DNA from 2 places in the Pantoea sp. Ep11b genome. Region 2 is predicted to be linked to the other one. Evidence: predicted binding sites of a transcription regulator. Region 2 holds the regulator's gene; the other holds the start of a gene.

Region 1 (8,072 bases), 450 kb from region 2:
CCATCATGCTTTTTACTGGCATCTTCTCACTTCTGTGAGGCGCTGCACCTCTGCAGTGATGAGTGCAAAATATACGCCAATGGTTTACTTCCTGAACACATATATTCATCACTCTAATGAAAATAAGAATAATCCTGGCATACCCTTCAGCGTTGCCGCGCGTCGGCTCACGGTGCCGGACAGGAAAATCCGCTAATCTGAACGCTGTTTTTTTAGCAGATTAATCAACAGTGGACCTGAAGAAACGGCGGACGCCCCATTCCGGTGCGTTTATGCCGTCTGCGCCTGGCGTTATGCGCGACAAAAGTGCGCTCCCTGACTGTTGCGCAGACGGCGGCCCACACTCCCGATCCCGGCAAGGAAGAGCGATGCGTGAAACAGATTTTAATGTCGCTTACCCCTCTCATCGCGTCCCGATGATGGGGCGTAATGCGGTGGCGACATCACAACCGCTGGCGGCGCAGGCAGGCTTGCGTATGCTGCAGCAGGGGGGCAACGCGGTGGATGCGGCGATCGCCACGGCTATCGCCTTAACCGTACTGGAGCCGACCGGAAACGGCATTGGCAGCGATGCATTTGCGATCGTCTGGGATGGCAGTGAGCTGCATGGGCTCAACGCGTCAGGCCGTGCTCCGGCCGCCTGGCACCCCGGACGTTTTGCCGCCTTTGACGCCATGCCGGAAACCGGCTGGGAGTCAGTCACCATTCCTGGCGCGGTGTCGGCATGGGTCTCACTGGCGCAGCGCTTCGGCACCCTGCCGCTGACCACCCTGGCGCAACCGGCGATCGATTATGCGCGCGATGGTTTTCCGGTCTCACCGCTGATTAGCCAGCTGTGGCAGCGCGGCTACGACAAACTACGGGATCAGCCGGGCTTCAGCGACTGCTTTGCGCCCCAGGGCCGCCCGCCGCAGGCTGGGGAACTGTTCCGCAATCCGGCGCAGGCCGCCACCCTGCAGGAGATCGCCGAAACCCAGGGCGAGAGCTTCTATCGTGGCGCGCTGGCGCAGAAGATAGCGGCCTTCGCCCGTGAGCATGGCGCCGCCCTGACGCTGGAGGATCTGAAAAACCATCGGGCTGACTGGGTTACGCTGCTGTCGCATCCGTTTGCCGGTGGATCGGTCCAGGAGCTGCCGCCTAACGGTCAGGGCATCGCGACGCTGATCGCGCTGGGGATTCTGGAAGAGTGGGAGATCAACCGTCACGCACCCGATTCGCCGCAGTGGCTTCACCTCTCGATTGAGGCGATGAAACTGGCACTGGTCGATCTCGAACGCTATGTCACCGATGAAGATCACCTGGAATTTCCGGCGGCGCTGCTGCTGAGCCGGGACTATCTTCGCCAGCGGGCCGCACTAATCGATCCTGACAGAGCAGGCGATTTCCGCTTCGGCTCGCCGCAGCAAAGCGGCACTGTCTATGTGGCCGCCGGTGACAGCCAGGGCATGATGGTTTCGTTCATTCAGTCCAACTATATGGGTTTTGGCTCCGGCGTGGTCGTCCCCGGCACCGGCATCAGCCTGCAGAATCGCGGCGCGGGCTTCTCATGCGACCCGGCCCATCCCAACGTCGTGGCGGGCGGTAAGCGCCCTTTCCACACCATCATCCCCGCCTTTGCGCGGGATCAGCAGGGCCAGCCGCTGATGGCGTTTGGCGTGATGGGTGGCCCGATGCAGGCCCAGGGGCACGTTCAGCTGGCGCTGCGCATCATGCTGCACCGGCAGAATCCCCAGGCCGCGATTGATGCGCCGCGCTGGCGGGTGGTTCAGGGGCGCGAGGTGGTCTTCGAATCCACCCTCGATCGCAATACTCTGAGTACCCTGCGCCGCATGGGCCACAACGTGCTGCTGGAAGATCCGCTGAGCAACTACAACTTCGGCGGCGCACAGGCGATAGTGCGCGATCCTCAGGGGTTCTATATTGCAGCCAGTGAAAGCCGGAAAGATGGTCAGGCCGTGGTCTTTTAGGGCCGCCGCCAGAAAAACGCCGCCCGGAGAGCGGGACGCCTGCAAGCCGCGCAGGGCGCGCAGGGCGCGCCGCAGATCCTGCTCTGTTACCGCCATTTCAGAAAGCACCTGTTTTAGCGGCGGTTTCACATTGTGCCGTGGCGCGGGTTTGTTCTATTCTTTAGGCCATTCCTACCTGGACATCAGACAGTATCACCGACAGGAGTTGACCCTATGGCTTCAGGATTTACACGCCTCATGGCACGCGGCGGCATTATGCTCGCTGGCGCGCTGATCGTGCTGCAGCTCACCGCATGTGGTGACAAAGAGGGCGAGCAGCGTAAAGCATTTATCGACTTTCTCCAGAATACCGTGATGCGCAGCGGCGAGCATCTTCCCAGCCTCAGCGAAAACCAGAAGCAGAGCTTTGGCAACTTCGCCAGCGATTACGCCATTCTGTATGGCTTCTCGCAGCAGGCGAACAAAGCGGTCGAACAGGGAATGCGTCCGGTGGTGGATGAGCTTTCCGCGATTCGCGTTCCGCAGGATTATCTCAGCCGTCGCGACTCACTGCGTCAGGCCAACAGCGCCCTTGTGATTGTCACCCAGCAGATTGAAAGCGCCAAAATGCAGGCGGACAGCAGCAAAGCGGCCCTGAAGCAGTCGGATGATCTGAAAAAGGTCTACGACACCGCCTACAACAAAGTGGTAACGGTGCCCGCCAATCAGCTGATCCCGCTGCTGCCTAAACTGCAGGCGCTGAGCCAGGGTGCGGTACAGACCGGCGACTTCCTGCAACTGCAGGGCTCCCGGGTCAGCTTCAATGATGGCGGCGTACAGTTCCCGACCCAGGATCAGGCTACGCAATATAATGCGCTGATGAGCACGCTCTCTGCCAACGCTCAGGCCCTGCCTCAGGCCCAGGCGGCCGTTCAGGGTGGCATTCAGCAGTAAACCGCTTTCCGGGCAGAGGTGATCTCTCTGCCCCTCTCCCCACTCTTTCTCTTTGCCGCCAGGACCCGCAAAATGAAGTGTGATCTGGCGCATTTTCGACCAAAAATATTTTGTGACTTTCATCACATATTTATAACAAAGCGCCTTTCTCAGGATGTGATACAGCTCACAGATAACCGGCAAATCTGACTAAAAATCGCCCAATACAGAGGCATTCACGCCACTAATTGTGATCAGAGTCACGCTAATGACCCCTGCAGCCCCCCTTAATCAGTGACACAGATCACACTAATGTCATGCCCTACGCAGTGCCAGATTCGCGTGATAGAGTCCGCGTGCATACAGTAATACCACCGGCTTCAGGTCGGGGTGGCTAAACAAAAACAAACGCGCTCTCCTATTGCAGCGCGTCTCAATAAGGGGTGGGTTTATGTCCTCATCAGTGAAGGTCAAAGTACAGAGCTTTGGTCGCTTTCTGAGTAATATGGTGATGCCAAACATCGGGGCGTTTATCGCCTGGGGTATCATCACCGCGCTGTTTATTCCAACTGGCTGGATCCCTAACGAAACGCTGGCCAAACTGGTCGGCCCGATGATTACTTACCTGCTGCCGCTGCTGATCGGTTTCACCGGCGGACGTCTGGTGGGCGGAGATCGCGGCGGCGTAGTCGGTGCCATCACCACCATGGGTGTGATTGTCGGTGCAGATATGCCGATGTTCCTGGGGGCGATGATTGCCGGTCCGCTGGGTGGCTGGGCCATTAAGTCGTTTGACCGGGCCATTGACGGCAAAATCAAAAGCGGCTTCGAGATGCTGGTCAACAACTTCTCGGCCGGTATTATCGGGATGGTGCTGGCCCTGCTGGCATTCCTGGCCATTGGCCCGCTGGTAGAAGGTCTGTCGCATATTCTCGCGGCGGGCGTGAACCTGATGGTGCAGAACAACCTGCTGCCGCTGACCTCCATCTTCGTAGAACCGGCGAAAATCCTGTTCCTGAACAACGCCATCAACCACGGTATCTTCTCACCGCTCGGCATCCAGCAGGCGAGTGAAGCGGGTAAATCGATCTTCTTCCTGATCGAAGCGAACCCGGGTCCGGGGATGGGCGTGCTGATGGCCTACATGTTCTTTGGTCGTGGCAGTGCAAAACAGTCTGCGGGCGGTGCCGCCATTATCCACTTCCTGGGCGGCATCCATGAGATCTACTTCCCTTACGTGCTGATGGCGCCTCGTCTGCTGCTGGCCGTGATCCTGGGCGGGATGACCGGCGTCTTCACGCTGACCGTCCTGAATGGCGGCCTGGTCTCTCCTGCTTCACCGGGTTCTATCCTGGCGGTGCTGGCGATGACGCCAAAAGGCGCCTACTTCGCTAACGTCGCTGCTATCGCGGCCGCCTTTGCTGTCTCCTTTGTGGTTTCCGCTATCCTGCTGAAAACCAGCAAAGTGAAAGAAGATGACGACATCGAAGCCGCGACCCAGCGCATGCATGAGATGAAAGCGCAGTCCAAAGGCCAGAGCGCACCCGGTGCCGCCATTGCCAGCGACGCCATGAGCGTGGACCTGCATCATGTGCGTAAAATCATCGTTGCCTGTGATGCCGGTATGGGCTCCAGCGCCATGGGCGCAGGCGTGCTGCGTAAGAAAGTGCAGGATGCCGGTCTGCGCAATGTCTCGGTGACCAATACCGCGATTAACGCCCTGCCGGGTGATGTCGATCTGGTGATTACGCATCGTGACCTGACCGAACGCGCAATCCGTCAGGCGCCGCACGCGCAGCATATCTCGCTGAATAACTTCCTCGACAGCGCGCTCTACAGCACTCTGACCGAACGTCTGGTGGCGGCTAACCGCAGTGACGCGCATCGCGAAACCGTGAAGACGACGCTGGCCGATAGCTACGATGAAGGTAACGCGCATCTGTTTAAGCTGGGCGCGGATAACGTCTTCCTTGGCCTGACCGCCAGCAACAAAGAGCAGGCGATTCGCTTTGCCGGTGAACAGCTGGTGAAAGGCGGCTACGTCGAGCCGGAGTATGTGGAAGCGATGCTGGCGCGTGAAAAACTGACCCCGACCTATCTCGGTGAGTCAATCGCGGTGCCGCACGGCACGGTGGAAGCCAAAGATCGCGTGCTGAAAACCGGCGTGGTGTTCTGCCAGTATCCGGCAGGCGTCCTGTTCGGCGAAGAGCCGGAGGATGTGGCGCGTCTGGTGATCGGGATTGCGGCCCGCAATAACGAGCACATCCAGGTGATCACCAGCCTGACCAATGCGCTGGATGATGACAGCGTGATCGAGAAGCTGGCCAACACCAGCAGCGTGCAGGAAGTGCTGGATCTGCTGTCAGGCAAGCCTGCCATCGCATAATGTGGTGATATTTTCCCTGGGGCGGTCATGCCCGTCCCGATTTTCCGGGGCGGGTTTGCCCGCCCCATCGTCATTTAATATGGGTCAAAAATTATGAAAGCGTTACATTTCGGAGCAGGAAACATCGGTCGCGGCTTTATCGGCAAATTACTGGCTGATGCCGGTATCGAACTGGTTTTTGCTGATGTGAATCAGACGGTGCTGGATGCACTGAACGCGCGTCATGAGTACCCCGTTCATGTGGTTGGCGAACAGGCCAGAACAGAAATCGTGACCGGCGTCAGCGCCGTTAACAGCACCAGCGAGGCGATCGTCACCCTGGTGTCTGAGGTCGACCTGGTGACCACCGCCGTAGGTCCGCAGATCCTGGAGCGCATTGCCGGCAGCGTGGCGAAAGGGCTGGCTAAACGCAGCGATGACGGCACGACCCGTCCGCTGAATATCATCGCCTGTGAGAATATGGTGCGCGGCACCAGTCAGCTGAAACAGCATGTTCTGAAGGCGCTGCCTGAGCAGTATCACGCCTGGCTGGAGCAGCATGTCGGCTTTGTTGATTCCGCCGTCGACCGCATCGTGCCGCCCACGGAAGCGGGCAGCAGCGATCCGCTGGAAGTGACCGTTGAAACCTTCAGCGAGTGGATCGTCGACAAAACCCAGTTTAAAGGCGACCTGCCCACCATTCCGGGCATGGAGCTGACCGACAACCTGATGGCCTTTGTTGAGCGCAAACTCTTCACCCTGAACACCGGCCACGCGATTACCGCCTATCTTGGCCAGCTGGCCGGTCACCAGACCATTCGTGACGCCATTCTGGACGAAAAAATCCGGGCCGTGGTGAAAGGTGCGATGGAGGAGAGCGGCGCGGTGCTGATCCAGCGTTACGGTTTCGACGCGGAGAAACATGCGGCCTACATCCGCAAAATCCTGGGCCGTTTTGAAAACCCTTATCTGAAAGATGATGTTGAGCGCGTAGGCCGTCAGCCGCTGCGTAAACTGAGTGCGGGCGATCGCCTGATTAAGCCAACTCTGGGGACGCTGGAGTATGGTCTGCCACACGCCAGCCTGGTGCAGGGTATTGCTGCTGCAATGCACTATCACAGCGATCAGGACCCGCAGGCGCAGGAGCTGGCCGCGCTGCTGGCAGAAAAAGGTCCACAGGCGACCCTGGCTGAGATTTCCGGCCTGGATGCCGACAGCGAAGTGGTGGCTGCTGTGGTGAGCGCCTGGCACGCTATGGCATAATGCGCGCGTGTTAGTGACGCAAGCCGGGCGCAGTTCGCCTGCGCCCAACGGCGGTATTGAACCCATGCAGGCAATAATGGAAGAGAAGCAAGCTTTTGAGAACCGGGTGCTTGAGCGCCTGAACGCCGGTCGTTCGGTGAGAAGCTTTCTTATCGCCGCCGTTGAGCTATTGGCTGAAGCAGTCAATCTGCTGGTGCTGCAGGTGTTCCGCAAAGATGACTATGCGGTGAAGTATGCCGTGGAGCCACTGCTGCTGGGCGATGGTCCGCTGGGCGAACTCTCGGTTCGCCTGAAACTGATTTATGGCCTGGGCGTTATCAGCCGGCACGAATATGAAGATGGCGAACTGCTGCTGGCGCTGCGCGAAGAGCTGAACCACGATACCGCCGACTACCGTTTCACCGACGATGAAATCCTCGGCCCGTTTGGTGAGCTGCACTGTGTCACCGCCTGGCCGCCTGCCCCGGTGTTTCACACCGACGATGCGGAGCTGCGCAGTATGCAGCAGCAGCGCTATCTGCAGATGGTGCGATCCACCATGGTCCTGTCACTCACCGAACTGATCGCCCGCATCAGCACCAGGCAGGCGTTTAAAAAGCCCGGCAGCTAATCCCGTCAGGCGCCCTCTGCGGCGCCTTTTTTGTCTTACGCTGAGCGGGAACCCGCATCCGATTTGGTGTATCCTTAGCCTGTTTTCCTCAACGAGTTGTTGTCATGAAAGAGCAAGAAAAGAACGAAATCAAACTTCTCAGCGATAAGCTGGACGCACTGAACCGCAAAGAGCCGCAGTTACTGGAGTCGGGTGACACCGAGAAACTGGGCGCACTGCTGAAAGAGAAAGAAACGCTGGTCACGGAGATCGAGCGTCTGCGCAATCAGCGGGTTGAAAAGCTGAGTGCCGAAGCGCAGAAGTTGCAGAAAATGGGCTTCAGCCGCGAAATTACCAAAAAAGAGCAGGCTAATCTGGGTGCGCTGAAGAAAAGCGTGCGCGGCCTGGTAGTGGTGCATCCAATGACCGCGCTGGGACGTGAAATGGGCCTGAAAGTGATGACCGGCTTCGCCAGAACCGCCTTCTGAAGCGTCGATCAGGCCGCAGCCTGATCGACATCGGCTTTGCGTTCGCCAGCGGCGGCACAGACCTGTTCTGCCAGCGCATCCAGCAGTTCATAGCGACGGCGGTACTCTGCGCGCTTCTTGCTGGCGATCTCCTCCAGCGTTTTACGCGGCAGGCTCAGCGGCAGGGTAAACATCCCGTCACTGCGTGCCTCTCCACTCAGCGACAGCCAGAATTCACTGTAGCTGGCAAAGAACTTATCCCCTTTGCTGTGGCGATAGCGCAGACTGCGGAAGACGTGTGTCTCATCACCCACCGCCAGAATCTTCTCAACGCCACACTGTTTCGCAACAATAAACACCGCTTCCATTAACAAGCGTTTCGGGAAGAGACCCTGCGCGGCTTTTGTCGCTTCACGGATGACCTCATTATTGATATGTTTCCGCGGCCCCTGTAATCCGCCAATTAATAAGGTGCGCTGGTTATTCTCATTAAGAATAGAAAATGAAAG
Region 2 (8,072 bases):
CATCGGGCCAGCGCCATGCCCTGGCTGAAGCAGATAGAAAAACCGCTGCTGATCCTGCACGCCCGGGACGATCCCTTTATGAGTGATGAGGTGATCCCGCAGAGCAGTCAATTATCTGCCACTATTACGTATCAACTGACATCACACGGCGGCCACGTAGGGTTTGTCGGCGGCACATTACGCCAGCCTGAAATGTGGCTGGAACAGCGCATCCCTCAGTGGATCGCCCCTTTTCTGGATAACTGATCTCGTGATTATTCCCTGGCAACAGGTCTCGCCTGAGACCCTTGAAAACCTGATTGAAACCTTTGTGCTGCGCGAAGGCACAGACTACGGCGAGCAGGAGCGCAGCCTGCTGGACAAAGTGGCGGACGTGCGACGTCAGCTGGAAAGCGGTGAAGTGGTGCTGGTATGGTCAGAACTGCATGAGTCGGTCAATATTATGCCGCGCAACGCCTTTCGTGGCTGATGCACCCGCCGCCATTTCATGCTAACAATGCCTGTTACCCGATCTCACAGGGAGCTTCTCTATGTCTGCACGTCATCCTATTATCGCGGTGACCGGTTCCAGTGGTGCAGGAACCACCACCACCAGCCTGGCGTTTCGCAAAATCTTTCAGCAGCTTGATCTTCATGCGGCGGAGCTGGAGGGCGACAGCTTTCACCGCTTTACCCGTCCTGAGATGGATATGGCGATTCGTAAAGCGCGCGATTTAGGACGCCACGTCAGCTACTTCGGCCCCGAAGCCAATGACTTTGGCCTGCTGGAGCAGAGCTTTAAAGAGTATGGCTATAGCGGACAGGGGCAGTCGCGCAAATATCTGCACACTTACGATGAGGCGGTGCCGTGGAATCAGGTGCCAGGCACCTTTACGCCGTGGCAGCCGCTGCCGCAGAACACCGATATTCTCTTCTATGAAGGGCTGCATGGCGGTGTGGTAACGGCGCAGCACAATGTGGCGGAGCAGGTTGATCTGCTGGTTGGCGTGGTCCCGATTGTAAACCTGGAGTGGATCCAGAAGCTGGTGCGCGACACCGGCGAGCGCGGCCACTCCCGTGAAGCGGTGATGGACTCGGTGGTCCGGTCGATGGAGGATTACATCAACTTCATCACGCCCCAGTTCTCCCGCACCCATATCAACTTTCAGCGTGTCCCGACCGTAGATACCTCCAACCCGTTCGCTGCCCGTGCCATCCCATCGCTGGATGAGAGTTTTGTGGTGATTCATTTCCAGGCGCTGGAGGATATCGACTTCCCCTATCTGCTGGCGATGCTGCAGGGCTCCTTTATCTCGCACATCAATACCCTGGTGGTGCCGGGCGGCAAAATGGGTCTGGCGATGGAGTTAATTATGGGCCCGCTGGTGAAGCGGCTGATGCAAGGCAAACGGATAGAGTAAGGGACGGCATGCGCAGGCTTCAGGAAGGTCGCTACAGGCAAAACCCGGACACAAAGGATCTGACAGCAGCCCATAAGCTCAACACGCAGGGAACCGGATCAGAAGAGGAAAGCGTCCCCCGCCAGGGACAGCGCGGGACGAGCGGTCAGGGACTGGCTCAGGCGACCTTCTGATCTGACCCGGTTCTCTGTGCAGGCACGGTCTTACAACAGCGTGCCGGCAACGTTAAAAATCCTGCGGCTATTACAGTTCAATCACTTCGTAGCTGTGGGTAATCGTTACGCCTTTACCCAGCATGATGGCGACCGAGCAATATTTTTCCGCCGAAAGATCGACGGCGCGTGAGACCGCTTTATCCTGGAGTGCTTTGCCACTGACGATAAAATGCAGGTTGATGTGCGTAAAGATTCGCGGCGCCTCTTCACGACGTTCTGAGGTCAGTTTTACTTCACAATCAGCCACATCGTTGCGGCCTTTTTGCAGAATTGATACCACGTCGATTGCGCTGCATCCGCCCGCCGCCATCAGCACCATCTCCATTGGGCTGGGCGCTTTATCCCCTGAATTGCCATCCATCAGGATCTGATGGCCCGATGAGGATTCTCCGAGGAATGTCAGCCCTTCTACCCATTTCACTCTTGCCTGCATGATTTTTGCTCCGGAATATGCTGTTTTGTCGTCAGAGTACGCTTTCCCCTGGTAAACAGCAATCCGGAGAAATCCGCCCGTAGCTGAAGCGAGACAACAGAAGACAGTCGGCTTAAGCTGTGCTACAAACAGTGCTGAAAATATTTTTCGTCACCCGATGACGAAGCCGGGAAGAATGATGCGCACTGCGCCTGATGCGGCCCGAATAATTTCCTGAAATGGAAAACGCTTGAAGCTTTCACCGCCTGACAGGGAAAACTGCCCCCTGTGTTTTGGGCACGATTACAACAGAGGATAATAGCGAATGGTTCTCGGCAAACCGCAAACAGACCCTACACTCGAATGGTTCCTGTCCCATTGCCATATTCACAAGTATCCATCCAAAAGTACGCTGATTCATCAAGGTGAAAAAGCCGAAACGCTTTACTACATCGTGAAAGGTTCCGTTGCGGTTCTGATTAAAGATGAAGAAGGCAAGGAGATGATTCTTTCCTACCTGAATCAGGGTGATTTTATTGGTGAGCTTGGCCTGTTTGAAGAAGGCCAGGAGCGCAGCGCCTGGGTACGTGCGAAAAGCGCATGTGAAGTGGCAGAGATTTCTTATAAGAAGTTCCGTCAGCTGATCCAGGTTAACCCTGATATCCTGATGCGACTCTCGTCGCAGATGGCGCGTCGCCTGCAGGTCACGTCTGAAAAAGTGGGTAATCTCGCTTTCCTTGACGTGACCGGGCGCATTGCACAGACCCTGCTTAACCTGGCGAAACAGCCAGATGCCATGACGCATCCCGACGGCATGCAAATTAAAATCACTCGTCAGGAAATTGGCCAGATTGTTGGTTGTTCACGCGAAACCGTGGGCCGTATTCTGAAGATGCTGGAAGATCAGAACCTGATCTCCGCACACGGCAAAACCATCGTCGTTTACGGCACCCGCTGATTCCTGTCACCCACGGCGTGATGGCAACATCACGCCGTTATTGTTTGTGCTGAGCCGATGTGGCGTCGAATAATCTACCACCCTGAAGTGAACTACGCCCTGCGGCAAACGCTGGTGCTCTGCCTGCCGGTGGCGCTGGGCTGGCTGGCGGGCGACCTGCAAAAAGGCCTGCTCTTCTCGCTGGTGCCCGCCTGCTGCAATATCGCTGGTCTGGATACCCCGCATAAACGCTTCTTCAAACGCCTGATCGTGGGCGGCAGCCTGTTTGCCCTCGGCAGCTTCCTGATCCAGTGGCTCACCCTGCAGGCGGTGCCGCTGCCGCTGATCCTGTTCGCCATGTCGCTGTTGCTCGGAGTAACCGGAGAGATCAGTCCACTGCATGGCCGTCTGCTGCCCGGCACCCTTATCGCCGCCATCTTTACCCTGAGCCTGGTGGGTCGCATGCCGATCTATGTTCCGCCCCTGCTCTATATCGGCGGCACGCTCTGGTATGGGCTGTTTAACTGGTTCTGGTTCTGGCTGTGGAAAGAGCAGCCGATGCGCGAGAGCCTGAGTCTGATCTACCGCGAACTGGCTAACTACTGCGACGCCAAATATACCCTGCTGACACAGCTGACCGATCCGGAGAAGGCCCTGCCGCCGCTGCTGGCTCGCCAGCAGAAAGTGGTCGACCTGATCAACACCTGTTATCAGCAGATGCATATGCTGTCGGCCAGCCGCGACCACAGTCATAAGCGGCTGACGCGCGCCTTTCAGGTGGCGCTGGATCTGCAGGAGCATATCTCAGTCAGCCTGCATCGGCCGGAAGAGGTGCAGAAGCTGGTGGAGCAGAGCCACGCCGAAGCGGTGATCCGCTGGAATGCCAAAACTATCTCGGCCCGGCTGCGGGTGCTGGCGGATAATATTCTTTATCACCAGTTACCCGAACGCTTTGCGATGGACAAGCAGCTCGGCGCGCTGGAGAAAATCACCTGGCAGCATCCCGACAACCCGGTCGGGCACTTCTGCCTCTATCACTTCAACCGGATTGCCCGGGTCCTGCGCACGCAGAAACCGCTCTATCAGCGCGACCTGATGGCCGACCGCCAGCGCCGCCTGCCGCTGCTGCCTGCCCTGCGCAACTATCTCTCCCTGCGCTCCTCGGCGCTGCGCACCGCCGGTCGTTTTGCGGTCATGCTGATGCTGGGCAGCGCACTGGCGCTGTTCTTCAACATTCCCAAGCCCTACTGGATCCTGATGACCATCATGTTCGTCAGCCAGAACGGCTACAGCGCCACCCGTGTCCGCATCCAGCACCGGGCGCTGGGCACGTTTGCCGGGCTGGTGATCGCGGCCGCTACGCTGCGCCTGGCGGTGCCGGAGTCACTGGTGCTGCTGATCATGCTGGCGATTACCTTTATCAGCTATCGCTTTACCCGTCAGTTTTATGGCTGGTCGATGATTGGCTTCACGGTGACTGCCGTTTATTCGCTGCAGCTGCTGTCGCTGAACGGCGCACAGTTTCTGCTGCCGCGCCTGATGGATACGCTGATGGGCTGTCTGATCGCTTTTGGCGGAATGCTCTGGCTCTGGCCGCAGTGGCAGAGCGGCTTACTGCGGCAGAACGCGCATGATGCGCTGGAAACCTATCAGGATGCGCTGCGTCTGCTGCTGGGCGATGAGCAATCACCCGACAAACTCGCCTACCAGCGCGTGCAGGTGAATCAGGCGCACAATGCACTGTTCAACTCCCTGAATCAGGCGATGCAGGAGCCGGCATTCAACGCCCAGTATCTGAAAGATATGCGGCTCTGGGTAACGCACAGCCAGTTTATCGTCGAGCACATTAATGCGATGACGATTCTGGCGCGCGAACACACCATGCTCACGGCCTCGCTGGCCCAGCGCTATCTGCAATCCTGTGAAATCGCGCTGCAGCGGTGTCAGCAGCGGCTGGAATATGATGGGGCAAGCTCACAGGTTAATCTGCTGGATGAGCTGGAGAATATCAGTGAGGGGCCGGTGACGGTCGTGGAGCAGCATGTGCGGCGCATTCTCGATCATCTGAGCGTAATGCACACTATCTCTTCACTGGCGTGGAGCCAGCGACCGCAACATGGCCGCTGGCTGATCCGTCATTTACGGAAAAGCTGATTCAGCCGTTGAGCACCCTGCCGACCGCCGTGGCGAAGCGATGCATGCCCTCTTCGATGTCAGCCGGTTCAATGATCAGCGACGGCGCGAAACGCATTACGTCAGTCCCGGCGACCAGCACCATCACCCCTTCTGCCGCAGCGGCATTCAGGATGTCGCGCGATTTACCGGCATGCTGAGGCTTCAGCGCCGCACCAATCAGCAGGCCTTTGCCGCGGATATCGCTGAACAGATCATACTTCGCGTCAATCGCCTGCAGCGCCGTCACAAAGTGCTGACGACGCGCTTCCACGCCCGCCAGCACCGCCGGGGTGTTGATGATATCCAGCGCGGTTTCGGCGATGGCGCAGGCCAGGGGATTCCCGCCATAGGTGGTACCATGCACGCCCGGTGCCATCGTCGAGGCGATCTCATTGGTGGTCAGCATGGCGCTGACCGGGAAGCCGCCGCCCAGCGCTTTGGCAGAGGTCAGGATATCGGGCTGAATGCCATAGTGCTCATAGGCAAACAGCTTGCCGCTGCGCCCCATGCCGCTCTGCACCTCATCCAGCACCAGCAGCGCCTGATGCTGATCGCAAAGCTCACGCAATCCCTGCATAAAGGCCGGAGTGGCCGGCATCACGCCGCCTTCGCCCTGAACAGGCTCAACCACGATGGCGCAGGTATGGTCGTCGATCACCGCTTTTACCGCATCCAGATCGTTGAACGGCACATGAACGATATCCGCCGGTTTAGGCCCGAATCCGTCTGAATATTTTGGCTGCCCGCCGACCGTGACGGTAAAGAGCGTCCGGCCATGAAATGCGTTGTGGAAGGCGATGATCTTGCTTTTGAACGGGCTGTGACGCTTGCAGGCGTAATAACGCGCCAGCTTAAACGCCGCTTCGTTGGCTTCGGCGCCGGAGTTCGCGAAGAAAACGCGCTCGGCAAAGGTCGCGTGTATGAGTTTACTGGCAAGACGCAGCGCCGGTTCGTTGGTGAAGACGTTGCTGGTGTGCCACAGCGTCTCACCCTGGCTTTTCAGCGTCTCCACCAGCGCAGGATGGCAGTGTCCAAGTGCGGTGACGGCGATGCCACCCGAGAAATCGATATACTCTTTGCCCTGCTGATCCCATACACGGCTGCCCTTGCCTTTTACCGGCACGAACTGCGCAGGTGCATAAACAGGCAAAATAACGTTATCGAACGTCTCCCGCGTGACCGCAATTTTTTCGGCTGCCATTGATGACCCCATTTGAATGATGTTTGTGCAATCATGAAATAATAATCACAAAATATGCATAAAAAATCACTCAAAGGCAACTTATTGCGTCAGGAAATTGCGCAGCAGCTGGTGCCCCTGCTCGCTGAGAATGCTCTCGGGATGGAACTGCACGCCCTCCAGCGCAAGGGTTTTGTGGCGGAATCCCATGATTTCGTCGGGTTCGCCGTCACGCACTGTCCAGGCCGTTATCTCGAACGCCTCCGGCAGGGAGTCGCGTTTGACGATCAGCGAATGGTAGCGGGTCACCGTAAGGGGATTGTTGAGATGGCGGAACACACCCTGACCGGTGTGCTGAATGGCGGACGTTTTACCGTGCATCACCTGACGCGCCCGTACTACCTGTGCCCCATACGCCTGGGCGATAGCCTGATGCCCCAGGCAGACGCCCAGCACCGGCAGCTTCCCGGCAAAGTGCCGGATCGCCGCCAGCGAAATGCCTGACTCCGACGGCGTGCAGGGACCTGGTGAGATCACCAGATGAGTCAGCGGTAAGGCCGCCATCTGCGCCAGGGTGATAGCATCATTGCGCACCACCTGCACCTCTGCACCCAGTTCGCAGAAATATTGATAAAGATTCCAGGTAAAGGAGTCGTAGTTGTCGATAAGCAGCAGCATGAACCATCCAGAGTGATAACCCGCGCGGCTATTCTACGCGGTTACGCCGCCTCACTCACCACTTTCGCAAACACCTGCTCCAGCGGCTCCAGGTCTCCGGCTACGCCAGCCTGATTCGCCGCTTTCCAGCTTTCCGCATCCGTCTCATCCCACGACAGCAGATAACCGGCATGCAGCGCCAGCTGTTCGAAGAAGATGCGCTGTGCGCGGCCATTTCCATGACGGAACGGATGCAGCATATTGATTTCACAATAGTAGTGCGCGATGCGGCGGATAAACTCCTCGCGCGGCAGCTCCGCCAGCCCCTTCTCCTCCTCCAGCGCGGCCATCAGTGCGTTGCCCTCTTTTTCGATATATTCGAAATGGCAGAACGGCGTCTCATCACGCCAGATATCGATGGTGCGCAGCTCACCGGCCCAGCTGTAGATATCCTGGAACAGCGTGCGGTGGATCAGACGCAGGTAGGGCAATCCCGGATTGCGCGGGCCCAGCTCCAGTGTCGCGGCCCGCGCCGCGCTGAAGCTCAGCTCCGCCTTGCGCAGCTGGGCGGCATCGTGAATATCGGCCAGGTTTTTCAGGACGTTGTCATGCTGCCACAGGTAAGGATCCTGACTGACGGCGCTGTTAGAGTCCATATTGCCTCCTCAGGGACGCCAGGCGTGCCGCCGCATCATCGCTGTTAACGCTGGTTTCAGTCGGTGCAAAGCCCTCCAGACGGCAACTGGCCTGATAGCTGGCGCTACGCCGCTGTTGCCACAGGGTGACTTTCTGTTTTTCGGTGAGTCTGTTCGCCATACCGCCTCCTGCTCAGGTTTTTTGCCCTAAGTATAAGAGCAAATTCTGGCTTTGCCGGAGACGGCAGGCCGTCGCCATCCGCAGATGGCGATCCGGAGGCTTAAGGCAGGACTTTGGCGGAGAGAATGACGACCGGTTTTGACGGGACATTCTGGTAAGGACCGACATCTTTGGTCGGCACCTGCGAAATTTTTTCTACCACATCCTGACCTTTCACGATCTTACCAAACACGGCATAGCCAAAGTCGCGCTGTCCGTGGTCCAGGAACGCGTTGTCCGC

Evidence for each region. Region 2 encodes CRP, which controls carbon source genes, mostly activating them, when cyclic AMP is high. Its sites were predicted from a motif close to ATGTGANNNNNNTCACAT; they were not measured.
Region 1: the regulator CRP is predicted to act here: its motif matches at 3,055-3,072, upstream of AB1748_RS02415 (PTS mannitol transporter subunit IICBA).

The regions. Positions count from the first base shown of each region.
Region 1 is NZ_CP160631.1:502,391-510,462, reverse strand. It holds gene AB1748_RS02425 (gamma-glutamyltransferase family protein) at 369-1,967, shown strand; gene AB1748_RS02420 (DUF3053 domain-containing protein) at 2,181-2,900, shown strand; gene AB1748_RS02415 (PTS mannitol transporter subunit IICBA) at 3,331-5,265, shown strand; gene mtlD (mannitol-1-phosphate 5-dehydrogenase) at 5,359-6,507, shown strand; gene mtlR (mannitol operon repressor MtlR) at 6,572-7,117, shown strand; gene AB1748_RS02400 (YibL family ribosome-associated protein) at 7,222-7,584, shown strand; gene AB1748_RS02395 (VirK/YbjX family protein) at 7,593-8,072, opposite strand, start outside.
Region 2 is NZ_CP160631.1:51,555-59,626, forward strand. It holds gene AB1748_RS00355 (hydrolase) at 1-246, shown strand, start outside; gene AB1748_RS00360 (YheU family protein) at 251-469, shown strand; gene AB1748_RS00365 (phosphoribulokinase) at 531-1,400, shown strand; gene AB1748_RS00370 (OsmC family protein) at 1,644-2,048, opposite strand; gene crp (cAMP-activated global transcriptional regulator CRP) at 2,353-2,985, shown strand; gene AB1748_RS00380 (YccS/YhfK family putative transporter) at 3,043-5,118, shown strand; gene AB1748_RS00385 (aspartate aminotransferase family protein) at 5,120-6,340, opposite strand; gene AB1748_RS00390 (aminodeoxychorismate/anthranilate synthase component II) at 6,422-6,997, opposite strand; gene AB1748_RS00395 (putative adenosine monophosphate-protein transferase Fic) at 7,039-7,632, opposite strand; gene AB1748_RS00400 (YhfG family protein) at 7,622-7,792, opposite strand; gene ppiA (peptidylprolyl isomerase A) at 7,893-8,072, opposite strand, start outside.